3 regions of the Arthrobacter phoenicis genome follow, and region 2 is predicted to be linked to each of the others. Evidence: predicted binding sites of a transcription regulator. Region 2 holds the regulator's gene; each other region holds the start of a gene.

Region 1 (10,888 bases), 870 kb from region 2:
ACGCCCAGTAGGCAAAGGACATGCCGCTGGCCTTGAGGTAGCTGACAATGGAGGTCATCCAGGCCTTGTCGGAGGCGGTGGCCAAGGCGGTGCCGAACTCCCCCAGCAGCACCGGCGCGATTCCCTGCTTCTGCAGGTATCCCCAGTTGCGGTCCCAGACGGCGGGAAGGTTGGCAGGGTAGGCGGGGTCGCTGAACCATTTCTGGGCGAACATGGACGCCGGGTAGTCGTGCGGCGAGTAGACCACCCGGTGCGGCACGGCGAGGGTCACCGGCTTCGCGCCGGCGTCGGCCAGGCCCCCACCCCACCAGGTGCCTCCCGCGGTCGCCTGGTTTTCGATTCCCTCCACGAGGATCAGGAGGTTCGGGTTGGCGGCCAGGACGGCGTTGCCTCCCCTGGTCGCCGCCGCCTGCCAGTCGGTCGCGGCGGGTCCGCCCCAGGTGGCCGACCCCGCGGGCTCGTTGTGCAGGTCGGCCCCGATCACGGTCGGATCGTTCCTGTAACGGGTCGCCAGCATCTGCCAGTCCGAGATCCACCGGGACTCGGGGACGGCGGCGGTGTACCAGAGGGGCGACTGGCTTGCCGAGGAGGGGCGGTGCCGGTCCAGGATGACCTGCAGGCCGTTGGCCTTAGCCCGGGCGATGACCGTGTCCATCACATCCAGCGGGCGTTTGCCTTCCAGGTTGTAGGCCCGGTTGGCCCAATAGTTGACGCTGCCCTTGATGGTCGTGGCGGCCAGGCACTCGTTGGAGAACGGCAGCCGGACGGTGTTGAACCCCATGGACTTTATGTTGGCCAGGGCTTCGTCGATGGTCAGGGTGCCCCAGAGTCCGTGCGGGACGCAGTCGGGGGTCTCGAGCCCGAACCAGGAGGCCGCCTTGATGATGTACGCGGCGTTGTTCGAGTCCCGGATGGTGCCGCCGTCCGTGTGCAGCCATCCCGTGGCCGCGGGCGTGGTGTCCGCGAGCCGCTCAAGGCCGGCACCGGACGCCGCGGGCCCGGCGCAGCCCGCCACCGCCAGCAGGGCGGCGACTCCCGCGGCGACGACGCCCAGCGTCCGGGCAGGACGACGGCGGGCAGGGCTCTGTTCGGTGGGGCGGCCTGATGACACATGTCCTCCAAGATTCCGGGCCAGGCAGGCCCACTGTGCCTCACCGTACCCACCCCGGGTGCCGCCCCTTCGGCGACGCTCTGGGTGGTCGGAATATTTCCTGGTTCTGGGCCGCGGCAGACGGCGACTAACCCTCGCGGCGCACGTGGCCGGGGCTGGGGTTTGGCTGGGACTTGGCCCCGGATGCGGCGCTCCTACTTGCGCGATAGATCATAAGCAGGCTTAGGATAGAGATATGGCCGTATCGAGCGGCCGCCAACCAGAGGAGGAAACACCATGGGACTGGGCGACAAGATCGAGAACGCTGCCGAGAAGATGACCGGCAAGGGTAAGGAAGCCGCCGGCGACGCGACGGGCAACGACCGCCTCCGCGCCGAGGGCCAGGCCGACCAGGCCAAGGGCGACCTCAAGCAGGCCGGCGAGAAGGTCAAGGACGCCTTCAAGAAGGACTGATCCTGGACAACTGCCAAGGGCGCTTCCCGTCACGGGGGGCGCCCTTTGCTGTGCCACCACACTTCCCACGGCGAACCGACGCGCCGGGAAGCGGTGGATCCTAGAACTTGCCGTACTTGGCCCGGGCCATCGAATACACCCCGTAGCAGACCAGTCCGGCGGCGGTGGCGGCGAGCAGCACCACGCCGAACGGCTGGGACCCCAGGGTCTTGAGGCCGCCGTCCAGGCCCGAGGACTTGGAGGGGTCCGCCGTCGCCGCCGCCACGATGATGAGTATGCCGACCACGGCCAGCACCACGCCCTTGGCGGCGTACCCGATGGTGCCAAGCCATTCCACGGCGGTGCGGGTGTTCCCGGGAACGCTGAGGTCCTCCATGAACTTCCGGGTGACGCCCCGGTAAACGTAGTAGGCCCCGCCGCCGATGATCGCTGCGCCGATGACGATCAGCAGGAGGACGCCGGCGGGTGCGCCGAGAATCTTTGCGGTGAAGTCGCTGGCCGACTGGCTGGAGCTCTTGGAACCGCCGGCGGCGAAGACGGCAAAGGTGATGGCCAGGAAGCCGAAGATGACGGCTTTTCCGGCCGCCGACGCCGTTTCCTTGACCTTGTCCTTCGCCTCACCCTGTGCGCGGCCGGCGACGACGGCCTCGCTCACCATCCACAGGGCCAGGGCCGCGCAGGCGGCGAACCCCACCCACAAGAGGATGGCTCCGCCGGGCTTGGACGCCAAGGAGCCGATGGCCCCGGACTGGTCGGCCTCGCCGCCCTGCCCGCGGTCGATCTGGAGGGCGATGGCCCCGATCAGGATATGGACCAGGCCGATGAAGACGTAGCCGGCCCGGGCGAGGTTCCGGAGTACCGGTCCTCTGGCAGCGGAGCTGGCCTCCGAAACGGCCCGGTTGGCTTTTTGCGAGGCTTCACCCACGGCGTGATCCTTCACTGGTCATCAAGCGGCTGAACTGGTCCGCTCAGCATAGCCAGCGTGAGGGTGGAGGGGAATGATGGCGCCGCGCGGGGAACCTGCGGCGGGGAGGCAATGTGGAGCTAAGGAGATTCGAACTCCTGACCTCTTCGATGCGAACGAAGCGCTCTACCAACTGAGCTATAGCCCCGTGACAACGCCGCTCCCGAAAGGGAACGGCGTCACCAAACGTTCTTAGGCTACAAAGTATCTGCCCGCAACGCCAACCGACGCACCGGCGCGGGCAACAACCTCACCCGGAAAAGCCAGAAAGCCCCGGATTCACCGTGGTGGTGGATCCGGGGCCTCCTGCGTGGACTCAGGCTCGGCGCCGCTGGAGGACGTCGTCGAGGTTGCTCAGTGCGCTCTGGCCCTTGCCCTGGGGCTTGGCCTCGGCAGCCTCCTCGGCGCCGCGCACGGAGGCCTGCTTCAGAGACGGCTTGCCGACGGCCTTCGGTGCGGCTGGGAGGTCGAGGGGTTCCGGGGCCGCACGTTCGGCCTTGGGTGCCTCGACGTAGGTCGGCTTGGGCACCTGGACCGGTTCCCAACTGGCGCCCTCGGGGGATGCGGGGTCGCCGACCTGGTGGATGGAGGTGTCACCGGACGCGGCGGCCTCGGCCAAGGCAGCCTGCCGCAGCTCGGCGACGGTCAGCGCTGCGGGACGAACCGGCCCGGCGTCGGCTTCGGCGTCGAACAGGGGGCTGTCCTTTGCCGGCGCATCGGAGGGGGCAGCAGCGGGCTGCTCGGCAGGCGCGGGCCGGGCCGGGCGGGCCGGCGCCATGGCCGACCGGAACGCGCGCTCAACCTTACGGCGACGGTCACGGACAGCGAGGGAACGAAGGACCACGACGGCGGCCACCGCCGCCAGCAGGGTCAGGACCGGCAACCATCCAGAGCCCAGGCCGAAGAGGCGGAGCACGCCGGACACGACACCGGTCAGGAGGGACACCACCGCCAGCAATGCCAGCGACAGGCGGCCATACCGGATGCGGAACGCGGAGTTCGCCGGAAGGCTCGCGGGCCGGGCGGACTTCATCGACGCCGGGGCGGCCTTTAGCGACGACGGCGCAGCCGCGTCGGGCGTCGAAGGGGCGGAGGCGGGGCGCTGCGTACTGGTCATCGGTTTCTCCTGCGGTGACGTCATGGCCATGACGTCACCGGCTTGGGGGTCGGCTCGTTCCACGTCCGCGGCGTCCATCAGGAAGTCTCCAGCCGGCCGAAGCTGGCGGCTGTTCCGGAGCATGTAGGGAGCCACCCATACGATCCAGAGCGCAACAGCGACGACAAGGATCACTGAGCTGCTGAGAGGGAAGTCCACACTCAAAACCGTAAGAGCTTGAGGGCGTGGCGGACCGCATTAGCGGCGGTGTGTCGCGCGGCGGCCGGAGAAACTGTCCGACGTGACGAAAACGCAGGTCAGGACGGCGTTTCCCGCTGGCGTACCGGACCCTCCCGGAGCCACCGGCCCAGCAGGCCCTCGGGGACTTCCTCGGCCGTCAGCGCGAAGCTGCGGTGGTCCGCCCAGCGGCCGTTGATGTGCAGGTACCGGGGCCGGTACCCCTCGTCCCTGAAGCCGAGTTTCTCGACCACCCGCAGGCTGGGACCGTTCTCCGGACGGATGTTGATTTCCATCCGGTGCAGCCCGAGGGTGCCGAAGCAGTGGTCCGTGGCCATGGCCACCGCGGTGGGCGCGATGCCTTGGCCGGCGCGGTCCTGGTCCACCCAGTACCCCAGCGTGGCCATCATGGCTGAGCCCCACACAATCGAGGAGACGGTCAGTTGCCCCACAATGACGGGTTCCCGATGTCCCGGCGTCCAGGCGGCGATCACGAACGGCAGGGCCGTCGCCTGGGCCGCCTGGGCCTTCAGTGAACTCACCATCTGACGGTAGTTGGGCAGGCCGCCCCCGGGGGCCGGGTTGGACGCTTCCCAGGGGGCCAGCCACTGCTCGTTCCGGGCGCGGAGGGCGCTCCATTCGCGGCGGTCACGGTACTTGATCGGCCGCAGGACCAGGTCGCCGCTCTCCAGCGTGACCGGCCACGTGAAGCTGCCCCCCACCGGACTAGTGCGTCAGGCCGGCGGTGAAGCCCGGCAGCCACTCACGCAGGCCCGGGCCCAGGTCTTCGCTGTCGCAGGCCAGCTGAACGCAGGCCTTCAGGTAGCTCAGCTTGTCGCCGGTGTCGTAGCGGCGGCCGCGGAAGACGACGCCGTAGACGCCGTAGCCCTCGCCCTCGCCGGCTGCGAGTTCCTGCAGGGCGTCGGTGAGCTGGATTTCGCCGCCGCGGCCGGGCTCGGTGCGCTCCAGCACATCGAAGACGGCCGGGTGCAGGACGTAACGGCCGATGATCGCCAGGTTGGAGGGCGCGTCTTCGACGTCGGGCTTCTCCACGAGGTGGTTGATGCGCACGTAGTCTTCGCCGTCGACGGCCTCGACGTCGGCGCAGCCGTAGGCGCTGATCTGGGACGGATCAACTTCGATCAGGGCCACGACCGAGCCGCCGGTCTTGGCCTGCACCTCGATCATGGTGCTCAGCAGTTCGTCGCGGGCATCGATCAGGTCATCACCGAGCAGGACGGCGAACGGCTCGTAGCCGACGTGCTGCTTGGCACGCAGCACGGCGTGGCCGAGGCCCATCGGGTCACCCTGGCGGACGTAGTGGATGTCGCCGAGGTTGCTGGCGGCCTGGATGGACTCGAGCTTGGCGGTGTCACCCTTCGCTTCGAGGGTCGCCTCCAGGGTGGGGACCCGGTCGAAGTGGTCTTCGAGGGCCCGCTTGCTGCGCCCGGTGATCATCAAGACGTCGTTGAGGCCCACCTTGACGGCTTCTTCGACCACGTACTGGATTGCCGGCTTGTCGACGACGGGCAGCATCTCCTTCGGCATCGCCTTGGTGGCGGGAAGGAAGCGGGTGCCGAGGCCCGCTGCGGGGATGACGGCCTTGCGGACGGAGGCGTTAGGTGTCTTCACCCGACTAATCTAACCGAGGGGGCAAACATCAGGTAATTGCCCTCACAGTGCGGCCGTGGCATTTTTGCCCGGCCGGCGAGGCGAAGGAGCCACCGCATGGACACGCACGACAAGGACACCAAGGAAGCGATCCGCACCCGGCACCGGCAGCGTCGGGCGGCGATGACGCCGGCGGCGCGTTCGGCGGCCGGCGCAGCCCTGGCTGTGCGTGGCGCTGCGTGGGCGGCTTCGCTGACCGACGGCGGAACGGGCACCTTCGCGGCCTACCTGGGGGTCGGCTTGGAGCCGCCGACTCTTCCCCTGTTGGAGGCCTTGCACGTTGCCGGGCACAGGGTGCTGCTTCCCGTCTGCGAGCCGGACCTGGAACTGAGCTGGGTGGCGTGGACGCCGCAGAGCGAATACGTGCGGAGCCGATACGCGCCGCTTCAGGAACCGGTCGGGGAACGGCTCGGCACCGATGCCGTGGCGGGGGCCGCCGGAATCTTCGTTCCCGCCACGGCGGTGGACCTCGACGGAAACCGGATCGGCCAGGGCGGCGGCTACTACGACAAGTTCCTCGCCGCCCTCTCGGCCCTCCCCGGGAACGGCGGCAGCCACCCGGTGCCGACTGCCGGCGTCGTCTACGCGGATGAAGTGCTGCCCGCGGGCACCATCCCCGTCGAAGTCTTCGACCGGAAGGTCGGCGCCGCACTCACGCCCGCCGGCCTTGTTCCCACCGGCGCCGGCCGCTGACGCCGCATATTCTTCCACCTGTTCGCACGGTGATAGAATTGGCACTCAGGCCCTGTGACTGCTAATCCCCTGGCTCCCGAGCCAGCCGCCCCTCAAGGGGCGGACGGGAGGGACGCAGTACGGACCTGCTCGTTTGTCCTAGAGGAGGAACCCAGTGCCCACGTACGCCTACGCTTGCAAGGACTGCAACCACGCCTTCGAGACCGTGCAGTCGTTCTCCGATGAATCGCTGACGACCTGCCCGGAGTGCCAGGGAACGTTGCGCAAGAAGTTCAACAGCGTCGGAGTCGTCTTCAAGGGCTCCGGCTTCTACCGGACCGATTCCCGCGATTCCAAGGGCAGCTCCGTGGCGCCCGCCGCACCGGCTGCCACTCCTGCCGCCGCTCCGACCGCCGCCGCCAACTAGGGCACCTGCCGCTTCCCGCTGCAGCTTGTCCACATAGCCCCGACCGGGGCTGAGCCCGCCGCGTTCAGGCTCTTACCGTGGAGCCATGGCACCAGTAAGGCTTCCCTTCTTCCGTCCCGGGTCTGCCGGGGGCCCGCCCGTTGCGGGCCGGCCCGCGGGAGGACGACTAGTTCCCTCCCGCCGGTCCGCCCCACGTCGCCTCCGTCGCTGGGTGGGGCGCAACCGCAGGTTGATCGCCGCCCTTTTGCTGTGCCTGGCCGCCGGGCTCGCAGTCCAGCAGCTTACTCCCGCCCCCCCGCCGACGGTTACGGCCTGGGCCGCGGCCGGGGACCTTCCGGCGGGGAGGCTCCTCGCCGCGGGGGATTTCACCGCCGTCCAGGTTCCGCCAGGAGTATTACCTGACGCGGCCGTTGACCCGTCGGCGGCCGAGGGGCAGCAACTGGGCGTCGCGTTGAGCCGGGGGCAGTTGCTGAGTTCATCGTTCTTTGTCGGCCCCGGCCTGTTGACCGGCACCCCACCCGGTTCCGCCGCCGTGCCCTTGCGCATGGCTGATGCTGCCTCGATCCAGCTCGTCTCCCCCGGTCAACTGGTCAACGTCGTGCTGACCGGCGGCAACGGGTACGAACAGGCGGCAACGTCGCAGGTTCTCGCCGCGCACGTCCCGGTACTCTGGACCTCCGCCCGGGGCGGCAAATCCGGGCAATGGCTCGGCGCCGGCGATACGGACGGGCTGATGGTGGTCGCGGCCGACCCGGAGCAGTCCAGAAAGCTTGCCGGCGCATCGACGCAGGGAAAGTTGTTTTTCGTCCTGGTTGGCCCCGGCGGGCCGTAGTCACGCTGCGGGCGTGCTGTGGCCCACCGTGCTGCGCAGGCCCCGGCCCCCTGGCGTCAGCCCCAGTGCGGTGGCTTCTGTTCCTGCAGCCAGGCGTCGTGGTCATACCCGCCGGGCTCGTCGCCCCAGCGTCGGGGGTCATCCTCCGCGGCCTTGGTGGGAAGAATCCCCGCCGGGGACGCGCTGTGTGCAGCGGCGCCTTCGGCCTGGGACGGCTGACCGGAAGCACCGGCTGCAGTCCGGGTCGCGTCCTGGTCCGGGGATCCGGCGCTCCGGCCGACTCCGGCCCTGGCGGCTGCGCTGTCGGTATCGATGGTGGCCGCCGTGGCGGGTTCCCCGTGGGCCTCGCCGGGCTGGTTCCGGTTGTCGTTTGCGGCGCTCTGGTGACTGGTCACGTCCGCCTCCTTAGTACTGCTCGTAAATTCCTGCTGGTGCGCCGCGGCGGCCCAGGCGGTGGGCGCCTGGCCGGAGGCTGCGTACGCGTCCCGGGCGCTCTCGAGCCCGAAACTTTCCATGTCGTCCGAGAAGCCCGGCGCGGTCCCGATCCGGGAGGACGCCACCGGCTTCTCCAATCCAAGGTACCCGCCAATCCGGTCCGCGCACACGGAGGGATCAGTGAAGACCTCGATGGTCCACAGCGGCATGTAGCGCCAGCCCAGGCGTTCCAGCAGCTGCGGCCGGAGGCGGCTGCGTTCGCGGACGGTCATCCGCCGGTAACGCTCGGTGCCGTCGGACTCGATGGCCACCGGACGCGGAATGTCGGCGTCATCCTGTCCAATCGTGTGCAGTGGATCCGCGGCTGCCACCATGTCCAGGGCCCCGTCGTACTGGTGCCAGACGCGGGCGCCACGGGCGCGGAGCCTGTCGCCGAGGTCCGTGACCAACGGGTCGGCACCAAGGGCCTGCTCGCTGGCGGCGGCGCGGGAGGCGGGGCTGCCCAGGTCCGAGTTGCCGGCAATCTCCCGGTCGATCAGCTCGTAGAAGTCAACGGCCCCGTGGCTCAGCCGGGAGCTGTCCAGATCCTCGGGCCGGAAGCAGGTCAGCACGTGGAGGGAGCGCCGGGCACGGGTCATCGCGAGGGCGAACTTGGCGCGGCCGCCGTCGACGGACAGGGGCCCCAGGCTGTGCAGCGCGCGGCCGTGCGGCGTGCGGCCGTACCCGGGCGAGAAGATCACGCGGTCGCGGACGAGGCCCTGCGCCCGTTCGAGGTCGACGACGCGGAACGATTCGGTGCCCGCGGTGAAGAAGCCCGCCAGGAGCGGGTAGTTCGGCAGCTGCAGACGGATGGCCTCGCCGATCCGGGCGGCGTGCCGCAGGCTGCCGGTGACCACGGCGAGAGAGGTCCTCGGACGCAGCCTCGCATGATCGAAGACGAGTTCCACGACCCGGTTCACCTCGGCCAGGACGGACTCGACGCCGTCCTGGTCGGCGCTCGGCAGACCGGTTCCGTCCGGCAGGTATTCGACCGTGAGGGCGCGGTCCAGCCCGGTTGCGGACTGCCCCTCCGGCAGCCGCCGGAGTTCGCCGCCGTAAAAGTTCTTGCTCAGCTGCCGGACCAGATCCTCGTCCACGGCACGGTAGACGGTACGGAGCCTGCGCACCGGCAGCACCGCCGCCAGGCTCTGGTAGGCGCTGTCGACACGGTGGTGGGAGCTCTCTCCCGCCGCGAGCCGCTCGACACCCACGGTAAAGGTCCGCGGGCTGGCGATCCTGTCGTCACCAAAGGCAATGACCTGGCGGGACCGCGCGACCGCCGGCAGCACTGCCTGCAGGGAGGTCGCCTCGGCGTCGAGGATCACCACCGCGTCGAAGTGCTGTTCGGCGGGTAGCAGGCTGGTCATCAGGTACGGGCTGATGGACCAGACGGGCACGAGCATGGGGATGAGTTCGGCAGACTGGGCGGTGAGCGCCGCCGGCGTGACCCGGCCGTCCTTGAGCAGGCTCCGCAGCAGTTCGGCTTGCCGCGGGTGCTCGGCCAGCGCCGCCCGCCAACGCTCCGCGAGCTTCCAGCGGAGCCGGGCAGCGCCGCTGGCGATGTGGGCGTTGTCCGCGAGACGGTACTCGGCCTCCAGCTGGCGGAGGGCGTCGCCGTCGGACATGGCGAGGTAGTCGTCCCCGCTGATCATCGCCTCCAGCGCGGACTGCCACCAGGCGAGCTCGAGTTCGGCGGCGACGGAGTCCGCGGAGACCTCACGCTCGGCGAGGTCCGCCAGGAGCTCACCGAGGCCGTGCTCGCGCATGTTTTCAATCAGCAGTGTGCGTTCGGGCAGGGTCTCGAGGGTCCCGGTGTCCGCCACGAGGCGGGTCAGCCGGTCGAGCAGTTCCGGGTACGGCGTATTCTGCACGTCGCCGCCATCGCGGGTATATCTGACGGCCTCGCCGAGGTCCTTGAGCTCGGCGTCCAGTTCCCGGTACAGCGCCGACAACTCGCCCAAGCCGGACGGCACCGCGGGGTGCCGCTGCGTGGTGGCGTACCCCGACCACGCCGCCCGCTGCTCCTGCACCAGGACGAGCGAACTGTGCAGGTCGGCAATGTGGACGCCGGGCCGGACGTACTCCTTCGCGACCCGCCGCAGCCGCGACCGCTGCATCGAGGGCATATCAATGCTGCGCTCCCGACGCCACGACGAGGATGCGGTGGCCGAGATCAGGTCGTGGACGGGACGGTCGAAGATGTCGGGGGTGAATTTGTCCAGGCTTCCCCGCACGGCGACCAGCAGGTCGATCTGGTCGCCCCACTCGGCGAAGGTGTCCCCCAGCCGGATTTCTGCGTGCTCGGCGACCTCGTTCATGCGGTCGCGGAGCCGCGGCAGCTTCTCCGCGACAGAACGCGCCACCTGCTGCGCTTCCTGGGTTTCCTTGCGGGTCAGCAAACGGGCGCCGTGCCACGGGCTCAGAGTCGAGGCCCGGCTGAAGCTGCCCAGCTCCGCGGCACGCCGCAGCCGCTCGGCCAGTTCCGCGCGGTCTCGGATGTTGTCCAGGACGCTGCGCTTGAGCCTGACGGTGGTCGCCGGAGCGGGATGGATCGCGGTCAGGGCCGCGAGCGACTGCATCGCCTCGTACGGCGAGCAGCCCCAGCGCTCCCGCACGTTGTGCAGGGAGGCCACGTGGTCCATCAGGGCGTGCCGGTGCTCGGTCAGGGTGGCGTGCAGGTTCTTCAACTGCGGTTCGAGGGACTTCTCGTTGCGCACGATCGCGCGCACCAGCTGGCCCTTGAGCTGGAGCGGGGTGGTGCCTCCGGCCAGCTGCACCAGCATCGAGTCCAGGCCCAGCGCTTCGAGCTGCGCGGAGACCTCGCCCAGGCTGGCGCGGCGGTCCCCCACCACCAGCACGCTTTTGCCCTCGTCGACGAGGGCGCCGATGGTGTTGATCGCGGTCTGGGTTTGTCCGGTTCCCGGAGGGGCGCTGACAACCAGGGAATCGCC
Region 2 (9,687 bases):
GGAGATCGGTGTCAGCTCCCCGGAGCCCACGCCGTCCAAGGGCCTGGGCGTCGGCGAGGTGGGCTACCTGATCACCGGCGTGAAGGATGTCCGCCAGTCCAAGGTGGGCGACACCGTCACCAACATGGCCAAGCCCGCCACACAGTCGCTGGCCGGCTACGCGGATGCCAAGCCGATGGTTTTCTCCGGTCTTTACCCGCTGGACGGCACCGACTACCCGGTGCTGCGCGATGCGCTGGAGAAGTTGATGCTCAACGACGCCGCGCTGGTCTACGAACCGGAGACCTCCGCCGCCCTGGGCTTCGGCTTCCGCGTGGGCTTCCTGGGCCTGCTGCACCTGGAAATCACCCGGGAACGGCTGGAACGCGAATACAACCTGGACCTGATCTCCACCGCCCCGAACGTCGAGTACGAGGTCACGCTGGAGGACAAGAAGGTCATCCACGTGACCAACCCCAGCGAGTACCCCACGGGCAAGGTCGCCGAGGTCCGCGAACCGATGGTCTCCGCCACCATCCTCGCGCCGAACGAGTTTGTCGGCGCCATCATGGAGCTCTGCCAGAGCCGCCGCGGCGTCATGGGCGGCATGGACTACCTCTCCGAGGACCGCGTCGAAATCCGCTACCGGCTCCCGCTGGCCGAGATCGTCTTCGACTTCTTCGACATCCTCAAGTCCCGCACCCGCGGCTACGGCTCGCTGGACTGGAAGGCCGACGGCGACCAGGTCGCCGACCTGGTCAAGGTCGACATCATGCTCCAGGGCGAGCAGGTGGATGCATTCAGCGCCATCACCCACCGGGACAAGGCCTACGCCTACGGCGTGATGATGACCGGCAAGCTGCGCGAACTGATCCCGCGGCAGCAGTTCGAGGTGCCGATCCAGGCCGCCATCGGCTCCCGCATCATCGCCCGCGAGAGCATTCGCGCCATCCGCAAGGACGTGCTCGCCAAGTGCTACGGCGGTGACATCACCCGAAAGCGCAAACTGCTCGAGAAGCAGAAGGAAGGCAAGAAGCGCATGAAGATGGTGGGCCGCGTCGAGGTGCCGCAGGAGGCGTTCATCGCCGCCCTGACCACGGAAGAATCCAAGGACAAGGCCAAGAAGTAACCATGCCAAGCGCACTACCCCTCGGCGACCCCGCGCCTTCGGACGGGCTGTTGCCCGCCCAGGCGCTGGAGGGCGCCGGGGGCCGGGCCTTCGGGCTCTACGTCCACATCCCGTTCTGCGCGGTCCGCTGCGGCTACTGCGACTTCAACACCTACACCGCCACGGAACTCGGCGGCGGGGCGTCCCAGGATGCCTACGCCGACACCGCCGTGGCGGAGGTCGGATTCGCGGCCCGCGCCCTGGCCGCCTCCGGGCTGCCGGAGCGTCCGCTGAGCACCGTCTTCTTCGGCGGTGGCACCCCCACCCTCCTTCCCGCGGAAGACCTGGCCCGCATCCTGCGCGCCGCCGTCGACTCCTGGGGCCTTGCACCCGGCGCCGAGGTAACCACCGAGGCGAACCCGGACTCGGTGACCCGCGAGTCCCTGCAGCTGCTGGCCGACGCCGGTTTCACGCGGGTGTCCTTCGGGATGCAGTCCGCCGTGCCCCACGTGCTCAAGGTCCTGGACCGGACCCACACACCCAGCCGGGTGCCTCTGGTGGTCGAGTGGGCCAGGGAGGCCGGGCTGGCCGTCAGCCTCGACCTGATCTACGGCACGCCCGGCGAGTCGCTGGAGGACTGGCGCCACTCGCTGGAGACGGCCCTTTCCTACCGCCCGGACCACATCAGCGCCTACGCCCTGATCGTCGAGGAGGGCACCAAGCTCGCCGCCCAGATCCGCCGCGGCGAGGTCCCGGGAATCGACGACGACGACCATGCGGCCAAGTACGAACTCGCCGACGAGCTCATTTCCGCTGCCGGGCTGGGCTGGTACGAGGTCAGCAACTGGGCGGCGACGCCGGAGCAGGCCTGCCGCCACAACCTCGCCTACTGGCGTGGCGACGACTGGTGGGGGATCGGGCCGGGGGCCCACTCGCACGTCGGCGGAGTCCGCTGGTGGAACGTCAAGCACCCCGTCGCCTACGCGGCGCGGCTGGACTCCGGCGCCTCCCCGGCGGCCGGGCGGGAAACCCTGGACCCGGAGACCCGCAATATCGAGCGCATCATGCTCGAGGCACGGCTGGTGTCGGGCCTGGACATCCCCAGCCTGGGCGGACTGGAGGAAACCGGCCGGCACGCGGTCGCGGGATTGATCGCCGACGGGCTCGTGGAGCCGGCGCAGGCCTTCCGCGGCCGGCTGGTCCTCACGCTGAAGGGCCGCCTTCTGGCCGACGCCGTCGTCCGCCGGCTGCTGCCGGACTGACCCCGCCGGGCCAACGAACCGCACACATTAGACAAAAACGGGCACCCGGGGAGAAATCCCGGGGTGCCCGTCAGCGTGGGAACCGGCGCTACTTGATCCAGCGCAGGTTGAACTCGTAGCGGTGCGGCTGGCCGCGGTTGACGTGGATACCGGCAGCCACGGAGAAGCAGGCCAGTGCGATCCAGATGACCGTGGCCAGGACCGCGAACAAGTTGCCCACCACGGGGATGAACACCAGGAGGTTGGCGACCACGGCCGCGATCGTCGGCGGCAGGGTGAAGTTCAGCGCTTCCTTGGACTCCTGGGCGGTGAACGGTCCGCGGTCCTTGAAGATCAGGTAGATCAGCAGTGACGGGATGCAGCCGAGGATGCCGCCGAAGTGCGACAGGGTGGCCCACTGACGGTCCTCGCTGGCGGTCAGGGGAAGCGCATTTGCGGGAACGCCATGGTACTGCGACTGGCCGTGACCGGCCTGGGGGTCCGTGTGTTCGCGTGCGTCTTCTGCCACGTTTCGTCCTTTGGATTGCGGTGGAGCGTTGGTACCTGTGCGGGCGCGGCCACCGCCAAAACGCGGCGGCCACCGTATCAAGAATACTTGCTTGGGCGCCGTCGCCCGCCACCTCGCCGGGCGGACCCTACTGTCCCGGGGCGGTGAGGAAGTCGATGACCTCCTCCACCCGGCCCAGCAGCGAGGGTTCCAGGTCGGCGTAGCTGCGGACGGCGCCGAGGAGTTTCTGCCAGCCCAAACCGATGTCCTCCTTGGTGCTGTGCGGCCAGCCGAAGGCAGTCAGGATGCCGGTCTTCCAGTCCACGCCCCGGGGGATCACCGGCCAGCGTTCGATGCCCAGCACGGACGGCCGGATGGCCTGCCAGACGTCGATGTAGGGGTGGCCGACAATCAGGACGTTGCCGCGGGCGCCGGGGGAGGCCATGACGGCCTCGGCGATCCGGGATTCCTTGGAGTCGGCCACCAGGTGGTCCACCAGGACGCCGAGGCGGCGGCCGGGACCCGGGCGGAAGTCCTTGACCGCGGCGGCGAGATCGTCGATGCCGTGCAGGGGCTCGACGACGATGCCCTCGACCCGGAGATCGTCGCCCCAGACCTTCTCGACCAGTTCGGCGTCGTGCTTGCCCTCAACCCAGATCCGGCTGGCCTTGGCCACCTGCGCCCGCTGGCCCTCAACCCGCACCGAGCCGGACGCAGTGCGGGCCCCGGCCGCAGGCCCTGCGGCCGCCCGGGGTGCCGGCGGCATCAGCCGGATGGGCCGGCCCTCCAGGAGAAAGCCGTAGCCGAGGCGGAAGGTCCGGGACTTCCCGCGCCGGTCCTCGAGGGCCACGACGTGCATGCCGCCGGACTTCTCCACCCGCGTGACGGCACCCACCCAGCCGGACTGCACGTCCTCGAGGACCATGCCGCGCTGCACCGGAACCTCGGGCAGCTGGGAGGGGGCGGGGGCGGTGAGGTCCTGCGGGCCCCAGTTCTGATAGGACATCGGTTACACACTGCTTTGCATCGGGGCGGAACTGCAACGGGAACTGCATGAGGCCGGGTAGGTGGCCGGCCGCGCCGGGCAGCCGCCCGGGTTGCCACGGTCACGCCCGGAGCGAATCCAATGCTAACAACGCGGCCGGACATATTAGACTGGTTAGCACTGAGGCATGCCGAGTGCTAACCCCCGGGTTCTTCCGGGCGGCGGGCGCCGGTTGACGGTTGAGGCTCGATTGGAGGTGCGGCGTGAGCGAACCACGCAAACTCGAAGTGCTGCGCGCCATCGTGGAGGACTACGTCCATTCCCGTGAACCCGTGGGCTCCAAGGCGCTGGTGGAACGCCACCACCTGGGCGTTTCCAGCGCCACGATCCGCAACGACATGGCCGCGCTGGAGGACGAGGGGCTGATCACCGCCCCGCACACCAGCGCCGGCCGAATCCCCACGGACAAGGGCTACCGGCTCTTCGTTGACCGCATATCCGCGGTCAAGCCGCTGTCCCCGGCGGAGCGGCGGGCCATCCAGGCTCTGTTGGAGGGCTCCGAAGACCTCGACGACGTCCTGGACCGGACGGTGCGCCTGCTGGCGCAACTGACCAACCAGGTGGCCGTGGTGCAGTACCCGCTGCTCAGCCGGGCCCGGGTGCGGCACATCGAGTTCGTGCTGCTGGCACCGCGGAAAGTGCTGACAGTGCTCATCGCGGACACCGGCAAGGTCGAACAGCGCGTCATCGACGTCGGCCAAGACCTTGGCGACGAGACCCTCGCCGAACTGCGGGGCGTCTTCCTCGGCCGTCTCGGCGGCACTCCGTTGAGCCTGCTCCCGCAGACCCTGCCCGACGTCGTCGACAGCACCGCCCCCGCCCGCCGCGGCGCCGCCCAGGCGCTGGCCCGCGGACTTGAGGCGCTGGCCGCCAGCAGCCGCGAGGAGCGGATGGTCATGGCCGGCACGGCCAACCTGGCCCGCTCCAACGTTGACTTTCCGCTGAGCATCGGCCCCGTCCTCGAGGCCCTCGAGGAGCAGGTGGTCATGCTCCGGCTGCTCTCGGACATGGCGGAGGACCCCCGCGGCGTGACCGTCAGCATTGGTCGGGAGAACCCCTATGACGGGCTCTCCGAGGCCTCCGTGGTGGCCACCGGGTACGGCCCGGACGCCACCGCCAAGGTGGGCATCCTCGGCCCCACCCGGATGGATTACCCCACCACCATGGCCGCCGTCCGCGCGGTGGCCCGCTACCTTTCACGGATCCTCGGCCCCTGACCGGCCGGATCCACCACCAGTCTTGTCGCCCAGCACCGGCAGTACAAAAAGGAAGAGATACACACTTTGAGCAGCCACTACGACGTTCTTGGAGTCTCCCGCGAAGCAACCGGCGAGGAAATCAAGAAGGCCTACCGCAAACTCGCGCGGACCCTGCACCCGGACGTTAACCCGGGCGAGGACGCGTCCGAGCGCTTCAAGGCGGTCACCCACGCCTACGAGGTGCTCTCCGACCCGCAGAAGCGCCGCGTCTACGACACCACCGGCAACGAGAACGGCACGGACAACGGCTTCGGCGGCGGCAGCTACGCCGGCCAGGGCTTCGCGTTCCAAGACATCTTTGAGACCTTCTTCGGCGGCGCCGCCGGAGCCGGCGGCCCGGCCTCCCGCGTCCGCCGCGGCCAGGACGCGCTGATCAGCGTCCGGATCGAGCTGCGCGACGCCGTCTTCGGCGTCAACAAGAAGCTCGAGGTGGACACCGCCGTCACCTGCCCCACTTGTGAGGGCTCCTGCTGCCGCGAGGGCAGCCACCCGGAACGCTGCGACATCTGCGGCGGCAGCGGCCAGGTCCAGCGCCCGGTCCGCTCCATCCTGGGCCAGGTCATGACCACCGCCCCCTGCGGCAGCTGCGAGGGCTTCGGCACCGTCATCAAGGATCCCTGCAACGAGTGCGCCGGCCAGGGCCGGATCCGCAGCCGCCGGTCCCTGACCGTCAAGGTCCCCGCCGGCGTCGCCACCGGCACCCGGATTCAGCTCTCCGGCCAGGGCGAGGCCGGCCCGGCGGGCGGCCCCTCGGGCGACCTGTACGTGGAGATCCGGGTCAACAACGACGCGACATTCGTCCGCGAGGGCGACGACCTGCACGCCAGCCTCACCATTCCGATGACGGCCGCTGCCCTCGGCACCGAGCTGACCCTGGACACCTTCGACGGCCAGCAGGAAATCGACGTCAAGAGCGGCACCCAGTCCGGCGAGGTCATCACCCTGCGCGGCCTCGGCGTCACCCACCTGCGCGGCTACGGCCGCGGGGACCTCAAGGTCCACCTCCAGGTCGAGACCCCCGCCAAGCTCGACGCCGCCCAGGAAGACCTGATGCGCCAGCTGGCCAAGCTCCGCGGCGAACAGTTCACCGAGGGCAAGCTGGCCGCCAGCGGCGGGGTCTTCGCCAAGCTGCGGGACCGCCTCGGTAACCTGTAGCGGTGAGCAACCCGGTCTTCTTCACCCCCGCCGGAACCCTGGACCACCAGGCCCCCGGCTCCACCTTCGTGCTGGACGGCGCCGAGGCGCGGCACGCCGTCACGGTCAAACGCCTCACGGCGGGGGAGCAGGTCGACATCGCCGACGGCGCCGGCCGCCGGATCACCGGCACGGTCACCGCCGCCGGGCCCCAGGAGCTGACGCTCGAGTGCGCCGCGGTCAACGATGAGCCGCGCCCGGCGGTGCGGCTCATTCTGGTGCAAGCCCTGGCGAAGGGCGACCGGGATGAACTCGCGGCCGAGACCGCGACCGAGCTGGGGATCGACGCCGTCGTCCCGTGGCAGGCCGAACGGTCGATCGTCCGCTGGAAGCCCGAGCGTGCCGCGAAGGCGCACGCCAAGTGGCAGTCCGTGGTGACGGCGGCGGCGAAGCAGGCCCGCCGGGCCTGGATCCCCGAGGTCCGCGCCGCGGTGGACGGCGGCTCGCTGCAGGCGGCCGTGGCCGACACGGTGGCATCCGCCGGGCTGGCAGTGATCCTGCACGAGGACGCCGTCCGGCCCCTGCGCCGTGTGCTGGCCGACTGGCAGGAGAGCGTTGGTAGCGCGGACGACGCCGCGGCGCCGCGCGAGGTGCTGATGATTGTCGGACCGGAGGGCGGGATCAGCCCGCGGGAGGTTACCCGGCTCTGTGATGCGGGGGCCGTGACCGCGCTGCTGGGGCACCACGTGCTGCGGTCCTCCACCGCCGGGCCCGCGGCGACCGTGCTGGCTAGCGACGTCCTGGGCCGCTGGTAGCGGCTACCCGGCTGGCGGCTTAGCGGTCTATTTGACCGTGCTATTTGACGGGGCTATTTACCCGGCTATTTAACCGTGAAGCCGCGGGTGTCGACGTTGAGGTCGGTGGCCTTGCCGTTCGCGTCCACCTGCGCGACCCGCGCCTCGTAGCTGCCCGGCCCCAAGTTGAGGGTGAAGCTGAACAGGCCCGACTGCTGGGCATCCGCGGCCGCGGTCATCATGCCGCTCTGGTACGGGGTCTTGGCGGTGCCGTCGACCTTCTGGATCTCCCAGCGGAGCTTCCCGCCCGGTGATGTGCTGCGGCCGGAGATCTTCACCGCGCCGTCGGCCACGGTGGTGCCCTCCTGCGGGTCGATGATCCACACCGGCGCCACCATGCCGGCGCTGCGGGAGGTGGGCGCGCCCAGCCGGACCCGGTTGAACGCGACATAGTCGGTGTGGCCGTCCACCAGGATGACCACCTGGATCTGCTGCCCGGAGTCCGTGAGGCCGGCGCTGGCAGCGGCGGCGGTGGCCGTGTAGACCAGCTGCTGGATGGCGCGCTCGGCCATGTCGGCGTCGAGGTTGCTGTTGAACGCGTCGGAGGACACGTCCACCGTGATGGTGTTCTTGCCGGAGATCGAGGTGGCGAGCTTGCGGGGGTTCTGCCACGGGGTGAAGAAGTCAGGGTCCAGGGGCTTCTGGGACATCATCACCCGCAACGCGCGGGTCACGGGGTTGTCGTCCTCGGAGACGTCGCGGAATTCGCGGTAGAGGAAGACGTTGTTGTTGCTGCGGCCGATCCAGTACACCGGGGCCTTGTTGGAGGCCTGCGCGGATTCCAGCGGGGCGCTCGTGGCGGTGGTCCCGTCCGCGGGTCCCGGCACCGTCTGCGTGGGGGAGCCGGCGTCGGTGATGTCCTGCCGGGGGTTGGCGACGCAACCGGAGAGCACCAGGGACGCGGGCAGCACGAACAGCAGCAGGCCGCGGCGCATGCGCCGTGCCGCCGTCGCGGTCCTCGTGCCCTGACTGCTGGCGCCCTTGTTGCCGATTGCGGTGCTCCCTCTCCCTGAGGTCGTTGATGTGCGGGTCGTTGCCGGTCGTGACCGATAGGCCCAATCCAGCATGGCACAGGGGAGGTTTCCGCCGGCGGGGAAGCGGGGCGCCCGAACAAACTGCAACGGGAACGATATGAGGCCGATATGAAGTTGATACCTAAAGCCCGCTAACCGCACCCCCGGAGGCGTCGAAAGGGCCGTCGAAGATGCGTCGAAAAGGCTCTTCGGAAGCGGTCGACGACGACGGCGGCCCGGCCCTGGGGTGGCCCGTCCGGCCGGGCCGGGAGCGCGGCACGGCGGCGGTCTCCTGACGTAAGATGGGAGGACCGCCGGACCCGGCGACGCCGCACCTCACGGCGGCCAGACGGGAGCGGCGGCGACGAAGCATATCCGAGCTGGAGGGAACCAGAGGCCCGCGGGCCATCACCATGACTGAAGCAGCCAACGGCAAGGCCCGGACCACCGCGGGCGAACGCACCACCGGGGAATTTCCCCACTCCATCCCAGGCGTGCGGACGGAGGTCGTGGTCTTCGAGAACTCGGGCCAGATGGTGCAGTCGCTGGGCAGCCACGACGAGGCGCTGCGCTTCATCGAATCCCAGTACCCCGGCGTCGACTTCCACGTCCGCGGCAATGAGCTCTCCATCAGCGGCCCGCCGGCGGACGTGCCCCGGATCATGCGGCTCCTGAACGAGGTGCGCGGGCTGGTGGCCCGCGGCACGGTGATAACCCCGGCCGTCCTGCAGCAGCTCGTCTCCATGCTCCGCAGCCAGTCGCTGCAGAACCCGGTGGAGGTGCTGACCACCAACATCCTCTCCAGCCGAGGCAAGACCATCCGGCCCAAGACGCTGAACCAGAAGAAATACGTGGACGCCATCGACGCGAACACCGTGATCTTCGGCATCGGCCCCGCCGGCACCGGCAAGACCTACCTGGCCATGGCCAAGGCCGTGCAGGCGCTGCAGCAGAAGGAGGTCAGCAGGATCATCCTCACCCGCCCCGCCGTCGAGGCCGGCGAGCGGCTCGGCTTCCTGCCCGGAACGCTGAGCGACAAGATCGATCCCTACCTGCGGCCGCTCTACGACGCGCTGCACGACATGATGGACCCGGAGTCCATCCCGCGCCTGATGGCCGCCGGCACCATCGAGGTGGCGCCGCTGGCCTACATGCGCGGCCGGACCCTGAACGACGCCTTCATCATCCTCGACGAGGCCCAGAACACGACGCCGGAGCAGATGAAGATGTTCCTCACCCGCCTGGGCTTCGGCTCCAAGATGGTGGTCACCGGCGACATCACCCAGGTGGACCTGCCGTTCGGCACCCGGTCCGGCCTGCGGATCGTCGAGGATATCCTGCAGGGCATCGAGGACGTCAACTTTTCCGTCCTGGACGCCGCCGACGTCGTCCGGCACCGGCTGGTGGGCGACATCGTCAACGCCTACAGCGTCTGGGACGAAGCACAACGAAACCGGGTCAAGCACTCAGTTGCCCGGGACAAGCGGGGAGAACACGCATGAGCATCGAGGTCAACAACGAATCCGGCATCGCCGTCGACGAGGCC
Region 3 (10,888 bases), 2.6 Mb from region 2:
GCCATCGGTGTCCTCTACAAGGAACAGGCCTCCATTTCCGGTGCCGAGGTCGGCTGCCAGGGCGAGGTCGGGTCGGCGTCGTCGATGGCCGCCGCCGGCCTCGCCGAGGTCATGGGCGGCACCCCGCAGCAGGTGGAGAACGCCGCGGAAATCGCGATGGAACACAACCTCGGCCTGACCTGCGACCCGATCGGCGGACTGGTGCAGATCCCGTGCATCGAGCGCAATGCGATCGCGGCCGCCAAGGCCATCAACGCCGCCAAGATGGCGCTGTGGGGCGACGGGTCGCACCGGGTCTCCCTCGACGAGGTGATCGTGACCATGCGCGAGACCGGCAAGGACATGAGCTCCAAGTACAAGGAGACCGCCATGGGCGGCCTCGCCGTCAACGTGGTGGAGTGCTGAGGCGCCCGCTCAGTTGGTGACGGCCGCCCACAGGTTCAGCGTCGAGGCGAAGACCACCCACGCCAGGTAGGGGACCAGCAGCAACCCGGCCGGGCGGCTGATCCGCCGGAAGCGGACCAGCGTTGCGGCCAGGACCACGGCCAGCGCCACGATAATGGCCAGGGCAATCCACAGCGCCGGCGTGCCCAGGGCCGGGTAGAGGGCGAAGAACGCCGGCGTCCACAGCAGGTTCAGCACAAGCTGGACGGCGTACAGGGTCAACGCCCGGCCGGTGCCCTCGGCGCGGGTGCGCCACACCAGCCACGCCGCCACCGCCATGACGGTGTAGAGCAGCGTCCAGACCGGTCCGAACACCCAGTTCGGCGGCGACCACGGGGCCTTGTCCGCCCCGGCGTACCAGCCGTCGACGTTGCTGGCGGAGGCCAGGCCGCCGAGTCCGGCCACCAGCGCGGAGGCGGCGAGCAGCACGAGCAGGCCCAGCACCTGGGCTCCGGCTCCCCGGTGCGCCGACGCGCCCGGGCCGACCCGGCGGGAGACGTCCAATTCCGGCTGCGGGTCCGGCTGAGGTTTCATGCCTTCAGCCTAGCCCGGGAGCCGGTGGCGGCCACAGGGCCGGCGTCCCGGCCACCCGTGACGCCGATAGACTTGGTGGTGCATGCCAGCCATGCCGCCGAAGCTCGTCCCGCAAAGATTGGATACCGCACCCTTGCGAGAATTCACCGCCCGCTTTGCCTCCGCCGAAGAGGTCGCCACCTGGGACGCCCGCGTCACCGCGAACCCCAACGGCGGGAACCTGCTGCAGTCGGAGGCCTTTGCCGAGGTCAAGCAGCACTACGGCTGGAAGCCCCTGCACCTGGTGTACGAGACGGCCGACTACGCCAGCTACAACCTGGTCCTGGAGAAGAGCTTCCCCGTCCTGGGCAAGCTCTGGTACATGATCAAGGGACCCGACGTCGCCTCCGTCGAGGACATTCCGGGGATCGCCAAGGCCAACGCCGACTTCGTCAAGCGCGCCCGGCTGGGCGTCTTCGCGATCAAGATCGAACCCGACGTCGTCCTCACCGACGACGCCCGTCGTGTCATCGAGGGCGCGGGCCTGGTCAAGACGCACAACCTGCAGCCCAACGATTCCACCGCCCTGCTGGACATCTCCCCGGAGGAGAACCAGCTGCTGCGCAACCTGCACTCCCGCGGCCGGAACGCCGTCCGCCGCGCCATCCGCGAGGGCGTGGAAGTGCGCAACGTCGAGCCCACGGAGGAGAACTTCCGGGCCATGTATGGCCTGATGAGCACCACCGTCGAGGCCAAGTCCCAGGTCCGCGTCAGGGACTTCGGGTACTACCAGCGCTTCTGGACCAACTTCCTCAAGCGCGGCCAGGGCCGGCTCTTGTTCGTCTACGAAAACGGTGTCCCCTCCGTGGGTGCCTTCGTCATCAACTACGGCCGCAAGGGAACATACAAGGACGGCGGCTCCCTGCAGCAGCGCGGCCAGTACGGCGACTCCCACCTGGTCCAGTGGACCGCCATCAACCAGCTGAAGGAGCTCGGCTGCACCGAGTACGACTTCTGCGGCACCCCGCCGAGCGACAAGCTCAAGGACACGTCCAACCCCTTCCACGGCCTGGGCCTGTTCAAGACCAGCTTCAGCAAGACCGTCACGGACTTCGTCGGCTGCTACGACCAGGTCCTCAGCCCGTTGAAGTACAAGGCCTGGACGGCGGCGGGGGAGCGGGTTGCCCGCCAGCTCTACACGCGCCGCACCGGCCAGCAGTTCTACTAGACCGCCCAGCAAGGTGAAGTGAGATGGCCGGGATGAACAAGACCCCCGAGGGCCGCCGCGGACCGCAGACGGACGGCCTGCCCCGCACCGAACCGATGTCGGCCATGCAGGTGCGGCAGAACGCCGCCGCCCGGCGCATGCTCCGCCGCCTGGTCCAGGGGGAGAACCCCCCGACGGCGCCGCTGAGCATCGTGGACCGGCTCGCCGGAAGCCCCTACGCGAACCCGATGATCCAGGTCGGCGGCGTGGACGCGTCCGCCCGGAAAACCATCGACTTCGCGCTCAAGCTCGCGGAATCGATGTTCCGGTACGGCGCCGGCGCCCTCGAGGTGGAGACCAGCATCATCGCGGTGACCGCCGCCCTAGGGTTGAAGAACATCGAGGTGGACATCACCAACCAGTCGGTGGCGATCAACTACGCCCCGAAGGACCAGACGCCGCTCTCGCTGCTGCGCGTGGTCCGGTCCTGGACCAACAACTACGCCGGCCTCGCCGAGGTGCACCAGCTGGTGACCGACATCGTCGCCGGCGGGGTGGGCCGGGAGGAGGCCGCCCGGCGCCTCGAGGAGATCACCCACAGCGCCAAGCCGTTCCCTCGCTGGATGGTCACCGTGGCCTTCGGCGTCTTCTCCGCCGTCTTCGTGGCGGTACTCGGCGGCGGCATCGCGGCGTCCGGGATCGCGTTCCTGTCCAACCTTCTGGTCAGCCTCCTGGCCCGGCAGCTGGGCCGCTGGCGCACCCCGGACTTCTTCATCACCGCCTCCTGTTCCTTCGTCGTCACCATCGTCGCCCTGCTGCTCTGGCGGTTCGGGAGCCCGGTGGGGATCACCATCGCCCCGGCAATTGTGGTGGTGGGAGGCATCCTGCTGCTGCTGCCCACGGGACGCCTCGTCTCCTCGGTGCAGGATGCCATCAACGGCTTCCCGGTCACCGCCGCCGGCCGTTTCCTCTCCACCATGCTGACCTTCGGAGCCCTGGTCTCGGGGATCGCCGTCGGGTTCGTGGTGGGGGCGATGACGGGCATGCAATCCATCGACGTGACCGAAACATTCCCGCCAAGGTATCCCCTCTGGGTGCTGGTGCCGCTGGTGGCGATCGCCGTCGTCGCAATCGGCGTGACGGAGCAGACCTCCGCGAAGCTGCTGCTGCCGACGGCGGCGGTCGGCGTCGTCGGCCACCTCGTGCTGATCGGCGGCACGGAACTGGGCATCGGGCCGCGCTTCGCCCCGGCCCTCGCCGCCGTCGTCATAGGCCTGCTGGCCCGGGTGGTGGCCCTGAGGATGGGCGCCCCGCAGCTGGTGGTGGCCGTGCCCGCGGCGCTGATCCTGCTGCCCGGCCTGACCATATTCCGTTCCATGTATGTTTTGACCATCGAGGAGCAGGAAATCCTCATGGGCGCCGGCGGGATGCTCAACGCCGGGGCGATCGTGCTGGGCGTCGCTGCGGGCATCGTCCTCGGCGACACCCTGGCCCGGCCGCTGACCCGCAGCCTGGCCAGCAACGAACGGCGCCGGGCCCGCCGCCGCTAGTCCGTCCCCGCCCGGCGGCAGCGGCCGTCAGCGGGCTGCCGGGCACTCAGATCTTGCCGATGGGGAGTTTCTTCTCGGCTTGGAAGTCGTCCTCCACCCGGCCGCGGGCCCAGTAACCGGAGAGGGAGACCTGCCCGCGTTCCAGCCCCCGCTGGGTGAAGAACACCTCCCGCAGGGCCTTCATGGCACCCCGCTCACCATGCGCGAAGACCGAGGGGCGTCCCTCCGGCCAGTCGGCGGACCCGACGGCGTCGGCCAGGCGGCGCTCGTCGTCGGCCCCCGTGTTGTTTCCGCGGAAAAGCCAGCGCAGTTCGACGCCGGCGGGGGCGGCCAGGGCCAGGACGTCCGCCGCGGAGCCCACCTCCAGGAAGGCCAGACCGCGGGCATCGCGGGGGAGAACCGCCAAGGCCGCGCCGATGGCGGGCAGCGCCGATTCGTCCCCGGCGAAGAGGTGCCAGTCCGCCTCCGGATCCGGGTTGTAGCCGCCGCCCGGGCCGGTGAAGATCAGGGCGTCCCCCTGACGCGCGGACGCGGCCCAGGGCCCGGCGAGCCCCTCATCCCCGTGGATCACGAAGTCGATGGCCAGCTCCTGCGCCGCCTCGTCCACCCAGCGGACCGTGTAGGTGCGGGTGTAGGGCCACTGCTCCCGGGGATGGGTCTCACGGACGGCCCACAGATCCAGCGGCTGGGGGTAGTCCACGCCGGGCTGCGGGAAAGCGATCTTCACGTAGCGGTCCACGTACGCGTTGTTGCGGTAGTCCGCGAAGCCGGGGCCGCCGGCGATGATCCGAACCATGTGCGGTGAAAGCTGCTCGCGCCGCAGCACCGTCAGGGCGGTCTGGGGCCGGGAGTTCCGGTTGGCGGAGGTGGCGGCGGGTACAGAAGTCATGCGGCTAAGCCTAGCCAACCAGGCCTCCTTCTTGTCTGTCCAGGGGCGCCGGGACCGCCGTCCCCGGACAGCCGGGAAGGTGGGGTGGCGCCGGGGTCGGGAGGCTCTGGGAAGGCTTAGGGCAGCGGCGGCAGTTCCCAGTCGACGGGTTCCGCGCCCTGGGCGGCCAGCAGCTCATTGGCCCGGCTGAACGGCCGGGATCCGAAGAATCCCCGGGCGGCCGAGAGCGGGCTTGGGTGCGGGCTGCTGACGGCGGCGGTCCCGCCGAGCAGCGGCCGGACGGACTCCGCGTCCTTGCCCCACAGGATGGCGACCAGCGGGACCGGCCCGCCGTAGGCGTCCGTGCGGGCCGCCACGGCGCGGATGGCGGCGGCCGTGACCGCTTCCCATCCCTTGTTCCGGTGCGATCCGGCGGCGCCGGCGCGCACGCTGAGCGCCCGGTTCAGCAGGAGCACGCCCTGCCCCGTCCAGCGGCTCAGGTCGCCGTGGATCCGCGGCGGCAGGCCCAGGTCGGCGTGGAGCTCCTTGTAGATGTTGGCCAGGCTGCGGGGGAGGGGACGGGTGTGGCCCTCGACGGCGAAGGACAGCCCGATCGGGTGGCCGGGGGTGGGGTAGGGGTCCTGGCCCACGATCAGCACTTTGACGCCGGCGAGCGGCTGCTGGAAGGCCCGGAGCAGCCGGTCCGGAGCCGGCAGGACCTGGCGGCCTGCCGCGGCCTCAGCGGCGACGAACTCCAGGGCCCGGCGCAGCTGCGGCTCCACGGGTTCCAGGGCGGCAGCCCAGTCCGGGGCCACCAGCTCGCCCAGCGGGCGCTGGACCAGCGCGGCGAAACCGCCGCCGTCGCCGTCGTCGGAGCCCTGCGGCACCCCAACGGTTGGGCCGGAAACGGCATCCAGGGGGAACAGCGCTTCGGTCTGCGGGAATTCGCTCACCCCTTCATTCTGGCAGGTGCGAGCGGTGGCGTTTCGGGCCGGCGATCCGGGCAGACCTCCGGCGCGGCACGGCGCCGACCGAATGACAGGGCTGTTATTCGCCCGTAGCATTGGGGAGGAATCCACAACAGCGAGCAGGGAGTGAGCCGTGGCCGAAGCAGTGCCGGAGAACGCGACGGCGGATGAGGTTCCGGTCGACGCAGGACACGGGGAAGCCGGACCGGACGAGTCCGGGCTGAGCAGCCGCGACAAGGAAATGCTGGCCCTCGAACGGCAGTGGTGGAAGTACGCCGGGGCCAAGGAACAGGCCGTCCGGGAGCTCTTCGACCTGTCCGCCACGCACTACTACCAGATCCTCAACGCCCTCATCGACACCGAGGCCGCGCTGGCCCATGACCCGATGCTGGTGAAGCGATTGCGTAGACTACGTACGTCACGACAACGTGCCCGCACGGCCCGGCGCCTGGGTTCGGACGCCTGAACCCGCCGGGTACGCCCCGGGCAGAACGCGGCGCCGGAGTCCCGGAATCTGCACCGGTTCCGGCCGCGGACCACTAGAAATCAGCAAGGACAGCGCTTCACCATGACCAGATACCCACGGGATGAATTCGACCGGGTCCCGGAGACCTCCACGCGCCAAGGGGTTCACCGCACCGTCGCGGCTGCCAAGTCCCGCGGACTGGTGCCCATCCTGTCGGTAGGAGCGTTCGCCCTGGCCGTCGGCCTGGTGGCCTTCCTGCTGCTGCCCCGGCTGGGCTTTGGTCCCGCCGGCGGAACGGCGATGGCCGCGGATAAGAGCAGCGCCACGGCCGCCGCGTCCGCCACCGCGCAGCCCACCGCGGCCCCGACCGCGCAGCCGACAACGTCGCCCACCAGCGACCCGGGCAGTACGGTGGCTGCCGCTTCCTCCGGCACCACTCCGGCCCCGGCGGCAACCGCGGCCGCCGTCGACAAGACGCAGCCGGTGGCGGTCTACAACGGCACGACGACGGCGGGCCTCGCCGGCCGCGTCGGCAGCACGGTCACCTCCGACGGGTGGGTCTTGGGCCCGCTCGGCAACTGGACCGGTCCGCGGCAGCAGACCTCCGTGGTGTATTACAACGGCGCCGCGCAGAAGGCCAATGCCCAGGAACTCGCCGCCCTGCTGGGGATCGCCACCCTGGTCGATTCGGCCGATTTCAAGATGCCCCTGGTCGTCGTCCTGGGCCCCGGCTACCGCTGACCCGGTTGCTGGCCGGGCCGGTTACGCCTGCATAACGTTCCGGCCGACCCCGTGACGCGCGGACCGGCACGCCCGGGGCTGGCGGGTACAGTGGCCGGAGTTCATGACCGCTCCGCGGCGCACAGCGAGGTGCACCGCGGCCAAGCTAGCTGAAAGTGTGGAAACGATGGCTCTGGGCACCGTCAAGTGGTTCAATGCGGAGAAGGGCTACGGCTTCATCACCGTGGACGGCTCGGGCATCGACGTCTTCGTCCACTGGTCCGCCATCGCCGGCGAGGGCTACCGTGCGCTGGCCGAGGGCCAGAGGGTGGAACTTGAGGTAGGCGAAGGCGAAAAGGGCCCCCAGGCCGAGAGCGTCAGGCCCGCCTAGTGGCCCGTCCTGACTCAATGCCAACCGCCGCGGCGCGGGCCACAGCCGGCCGACGAACAGCCGGCCGTCGCACGGCCGGCGGCGCCGCCGTCGTCCTGTCCGCCCTTCTTGCCTCCGCCCTGGCCCTCACCGGGTGCTCCGGTGCCACCGGCAACGCCCGGACGGACGCCGCCGAGGCCAGCGGGGACGGAACCCTGCGGATCGGTGTGCTGCTGGACAACACCGGGGACCAGAGCTTCCTCAACGCCCCGCAACTGGCCGCGGTGAAACTCGCCGTCAAGGAGATCAACGCCGCCGGCGGCCATAAGGGCAAGCCCGTGGAACTGCTCCCCGAAACCATCAGTGCGGACACCGCCGCCCAGGCCAAGGCCCTCGTGGCGGCCAGGGCCGACGTCGTCATCGGCCCCACGGATTCCAGCCACGCCGCCGCCGCGATCGACGTGCTCTCCAAAGCCAAAATCGCCATGATCTCCCCGGCGAACGCCGCACCGGGACTCAGCAGCTACCGGAGCGGAGGCTACTACTTCCGAACCGCCGCCGCCGACGTCGCCCAGGCCTCCATCCTGGTCAAGCTCGCTAAGGACGGCGGCGCCAAGACGCTCGCCGTCCTGCACGAGGCCGGAAGCTACGGCAAGGAGGTCTCCGTGGCGGTCTCCGCCGCGGCGAAGTCCGCTGGCCTCGGCACGCCCATCGACGCCGAATTCCCGGCCGGCCAGGCACAGCAGGCGGCGACCGCGGCCAAGGCCGCCGCGCCCGACGCCGTAGTCCTCATCGCCCGGCAGGGTGCGCAGGGCGCCATCGCCGAACTCAACAACGCCGGACTCGCGGGGAAAAAGCTGGTGCTCTCCGACGGCGCGGTGGGCCAGTACGGCCAGGGCCTGGGCTCCCACGCCCTGGACGGTGCCCGCGGAGTGCTCCCCGGCACGTTCCCCAGCGCGCAGTTCCAGGCGGGCCTGGTCGGCATCGATCCCGGGCTCAAGGACATGACCTTCGCCGCGGAGGCCTACGACGCCGTCAACCTCGCCGCCATCGCAGCCGCCGCGGCGCAGGACGACGCCGGCACCTCCATCGCCTCCCGGCTCATCGCCGTCTCCGGCGGGAACGCCGCGGGCGCGCAGGGCTCCGCCGGCGGAGAGGCCGCCGACTGCCACACGTACAAGGAGTGCCTCGACGCCCTCCACGCAGGCAAGCGCCCCAACTACGAGGGCCAGTCCGGGCCCGTGAACTTCGACAGCAACGGGGACGTGACCGCCGCGGCCTACATGGTGTACACCTACGGGCCGGACAACACGGCGAAGATGACCGGCAGCGAAACGGCCCGCAGCGGCGGGTCCTGATCGCCCTCGGCGAAGCGTCCCGCGGGGACAGGCCCCGGAGCGCGAAGCCTTCTTGCACTCTCCCCGGGGGAGTGCTAATTATGGAGTTAGCACTCCCGCTCATCGACTGCTAACGCCGGGCCCCGGTCCGGGTACAGCATCGGTGCCGCGGGAGCAAAGGAAACACCTGGCTGGGTGAGATCCCGGTTCGGCGGCATACAGAGGCTGCCGGGCAGGTATCGTCCGTCGCGGGCACCGACGCCAAGGTTCATTCTTTAACGACTGTCCCGAAAGGACTACTGCCGTTATGGCCAAGATCATTGCATTTGATGAAGAGGCACGCCGCGGTCTTGAGCGGGGTCTGAACATCCTCGCCGACGCTGTCAAGGTCACCCTCGGCCCGCGTGGACGCAACGTCGTCCTCGAGAAGAAGTGGGGCGCCCCCACGATCACCAACGATGGTGTTTCCATCGCCAAGGAGATCGAGCTGGACGACCCGTACGAGAAGATCGGCGCCGAGCTGGTCAAGGAAGTTGCCAAGAAGACGGACGACGTCGCCGGCGACGGTACCACCACCGCCACCGTGCTGGCCCAGGCCCTGGTCAAGGAAGGCCTGCGCAACGTCGCGGCCGGTGCTGACCCGCTGTCCCTCAAGCGCGGCATCGAGAAGGCTGTCGACGCCGTCACCGCCGAACTCCTGGCCTCCGCCAAGGAAATCGAGACCAAGGAAGAGATCGCCGCCACCGCGTCCATCTCCGCCGGCGACAACGAGATCGGTGCCCTCATTGCCGAGGCCCTGGACAAGGTCGGCAAGGAAGGCGTCATCACGGTCGAGGAGTCCAACACCTTCGGCCTCGAGCTGGAGCTCACCGAAGGCATGCGCTTCGACAAGGGCTACATCTCCGCCTACTTCGTCACCGACGCCGAGCGCCAGGAAACGGTCCTCGAGGACCCGTACATCCTGATCGTCAACTCCAAGATCTCCAACGTCAAGGAACTGGTTGCTGTCCTCGAGAAGGTCATGCAGTCCAACAAGCCGCTGCTGATCATCGCCGAAGACATCGAGGGCGAGGCCCTGGCCACCCTGATCGTCAACAAGATCCGCGGCACCTTCAAGTCCGTCGCCGTCAAGGCTCCGGGCTTCGGCGACCGCCGCAAGGCCCAGCTGGCCGACATCGCCATCCTCACCGGTGGCCAGGTCATCTCCGAGGAAGTCGGCCTCAAGCTTGAGACCGCCGGCCTGGAGCTGCTCGGCAAGGCCCGCAAGGTTGTTGTCACCAAGGACGAGACCACCATCGTCGAAGGTGCCGGCGACGCCGACCAGATCGCCGGCCGCGTGTCCCAGATCCGCGCCGAGATCGAGAACTCCGACTCCGACTACGACCGCGAGAAGCTGCAGGAGCGCCTGGCCAAGCTGGCCGGCGGCGTTGCAGTTATCAAGGCCGGTGCCGCAACCGAGGTCGAGCTCAAGGAACGCAAGCACCGCATCGAGGACGCCGTCCGCAACGCGAAGGCTGCCGTTGAAGAGGGCATCGTCGCCGGCGGTGGCGTGGCCCTGATCCAGGCCGGCGCCAAGGCGTTCGCCAACCTGCAGCTCTCGGGCGACGAGGCTACCGGTGCGAACATCGTCCGCGTTGCCATCGACGCGCCGCTGAAGCAGATCGCCTTCAACGCCGGCCTCGAGCCGGGCGTTGTGGTGGACAAGGTCCGCGGCCTCGCCGCCGGCCACGGCCTGAACGCCGCCACCGGCGAATACGTCGACCTGCTGGCTGCCGGCATCAACGACCCGGTGAAGGTCACCCGCTCTGCCCTGCAGAACGCGGCCTCCATCGCCGGCCTGTTCCTCACCACCGAGGCCGTCGTGGCCGACAAGCCGGAGAAGAACGCTCCGGCCATGGGCGGCGGCGACGACATGGGCGGCATGGGCGGTATGGGCGGCTTCTAGCCACCCGGCCACCCGGCCCACCCAGGCCGGCAGTCCGCTGCCGGCCCCGGTACAACGGCGGCGGCGGTCCCACCTTATGGTGGGGCCGCCGCCGGCGTTTAAGCCGCCCGCGCCGGGCGTGAAGGAGCGGTGGAGGCGGGCAGGTCTGGCAGGATGGTGCAGTGACGATTACAGCTGCGGCCGACGGTTCGGCCCTTGGAAACCCCGGCCCGGCCGGATGGGCCTGGTACGTGAATGACAACTGCTGGCACGCCGGCGGCTGGCCGCACGGCACCAACAACCAGGGCGAGCTGATGGCCGTGCTGGACCTCTTCCGCTCCACGGCCCACCTCGCCGACGAGGAGCTGCACATCCTCTGCGACAGCCAGTACGTCATCAACTCGGTCACCAAGTGGATGCCGGGCTGGAAGCGGAAGGGCTGGAAGAAGTCCGACGGCAAGCCCGTGCTCAATGTGGACCTCCTGAGGGACATTGACCGGGCCCTGGTCGGCCGCAAATAC

What was found. Region 2 encodes HrcA, which represses chaperone genes, less so after heat shock. Its sites were predicted from a motif close to TTNGCACTCGNNNNNNNCGAGTGCNAA; they were not measured.
Region 1: a site for HrcA is predicted at 6,264-6,290, ahead of ABC337_RS12510 (FmdB family zinc ribbon protein). Genes of this name have one in related genera too.
Region 3: a site for HrcA is predicted at 8,551-8,577, ahead of groL (chaperonin GroEL). Genes of this name have one in related genera too.

Annotation. Positions count from the first base shown of each region.
Region 1 is NZ_JBDFMK010000001.1:2,646,302-2,657,189, reverse strand. It holds gene ABC337_RS12550 (cellulase family glycosylhydrolase) at 1-1,111, opposite strand, end outside; gene ABC337_RS12545 (CsbD family protein) at 1,388-1,564, shown strand; gene ABC337_RS12540 (DUF1206 domain-containing protein) at 1,665-2,489, opposite strand; tRNA gene ABC337_RS12535 (tRNA-Ala) at 2,604-2,676, opposite strand; gene ABC337_RS12530 (hypothetical protein) at 2,845-3,843, opposite strand; gene ABC337_RS12525 (GNAT family N-acetyltransferase) at 3,942-4,583, opposite strand; gene galU (UTP--glucose-1-phosphate uridylyltransferase GalU) at 4,588-5,493, opposite strand; gene ABC337_RS12515 (5-formyltetrahydrofolate cyclo-ligase) at 5,590-6,225, shown strand; gene ABC337_RS12510 (FmdB family zinc ribbon protein) at 6,380-6,631, shown strand; gene ABC337_RS12505 (RcpC/CpaB family pilus assembly protein) at 6,843-7,463, shown strand; gene ABC337_RS12500 (DUF4011 domain-containing protein) at 7,520-10,888, opposite strand, start outside.
Region 2 is NZ_JBDFMK010000001.1:3,513,761-3,523,447, forward strand. It holds gene lepA (translation elongation factor 4) at 1-1,108, shown strand, start outside; gene hemW (radical SAM family heme chaperone HemW) at 1,111-2,349, shown strand; gene ABC337_RS16665 (DUF4870 domain-containing protein) at 2,438-2,857, opposite strand; gene ABC337_RS16670 (DUF3097 domain-containing protein) at 2,985-3,842, opposite strand; gene hrcA (heat-inducible transcriptional repressor HrcA) at 4,085-5,098, shown strand; gene dnaJ (molecular chaperone DnaJ) at 5,165-6,295, shown strand; gene ABC337_RS16685 (16S rRNA (uracil(1498)-N(3))-methyltransferase) at 6,298-7,089, shown strand; gene ABC337_RS16690 (GerMN domain-containing protein) at 7,155-8,063, opposite strand; gene ABC337_RS16695 (PhoH family protein) at 8,555-9,643, shown strand; gene ybeY (rRNA maturation RNase YbeY) at 9,640-9,687, shown strand, end outside.
Region 3 is NZ_JBDFMK010000001.1:953,379-964,266, reverse strand. It holds gene ABC337_RS04265 (L-serine ammonia-lyase) at 1-405, shown strand, start outside; gene ABC337_RS04260 (TspO/MBR family protein) at 415-978, opposite strand; gene ABC337_RS04255 (lipid II:glycine glycyltransferase FemX) at 1,112-2,185, shown strand; gene ABC337_RS04250 (threonine/serine exporter family protein) at 2,218-3,714, shown strand; gene ABC337_RS04245 (siderophore-interacting protein) at 3,761-4,603, opposite strand; gene ABC337_RS04240 (uracil-DNA glycosylase) at 4,720-5,469, opposite strand; gene ABC337_RS04235 (DUF3263 domain-containing protein) at 5,684-6,016, shown strand; gene ABC337_RS04230 (LytR C-terminal domain-containing protein) at 6,119-6,757, shown strand; gene ABC337_RS04225 (cold-shock protein) at 6,924-7,127, shown strand; gene ABC337_RS04220 (ABC transporter substrate-binding protein) at 7,145-8,464, shown strand; gene groL (chaperonin GroEL) at 8,751-10,388, shown strand; gene ABC337_RS04210 (RNase H family protein) at 10,550-10,888, shown strand, end outside.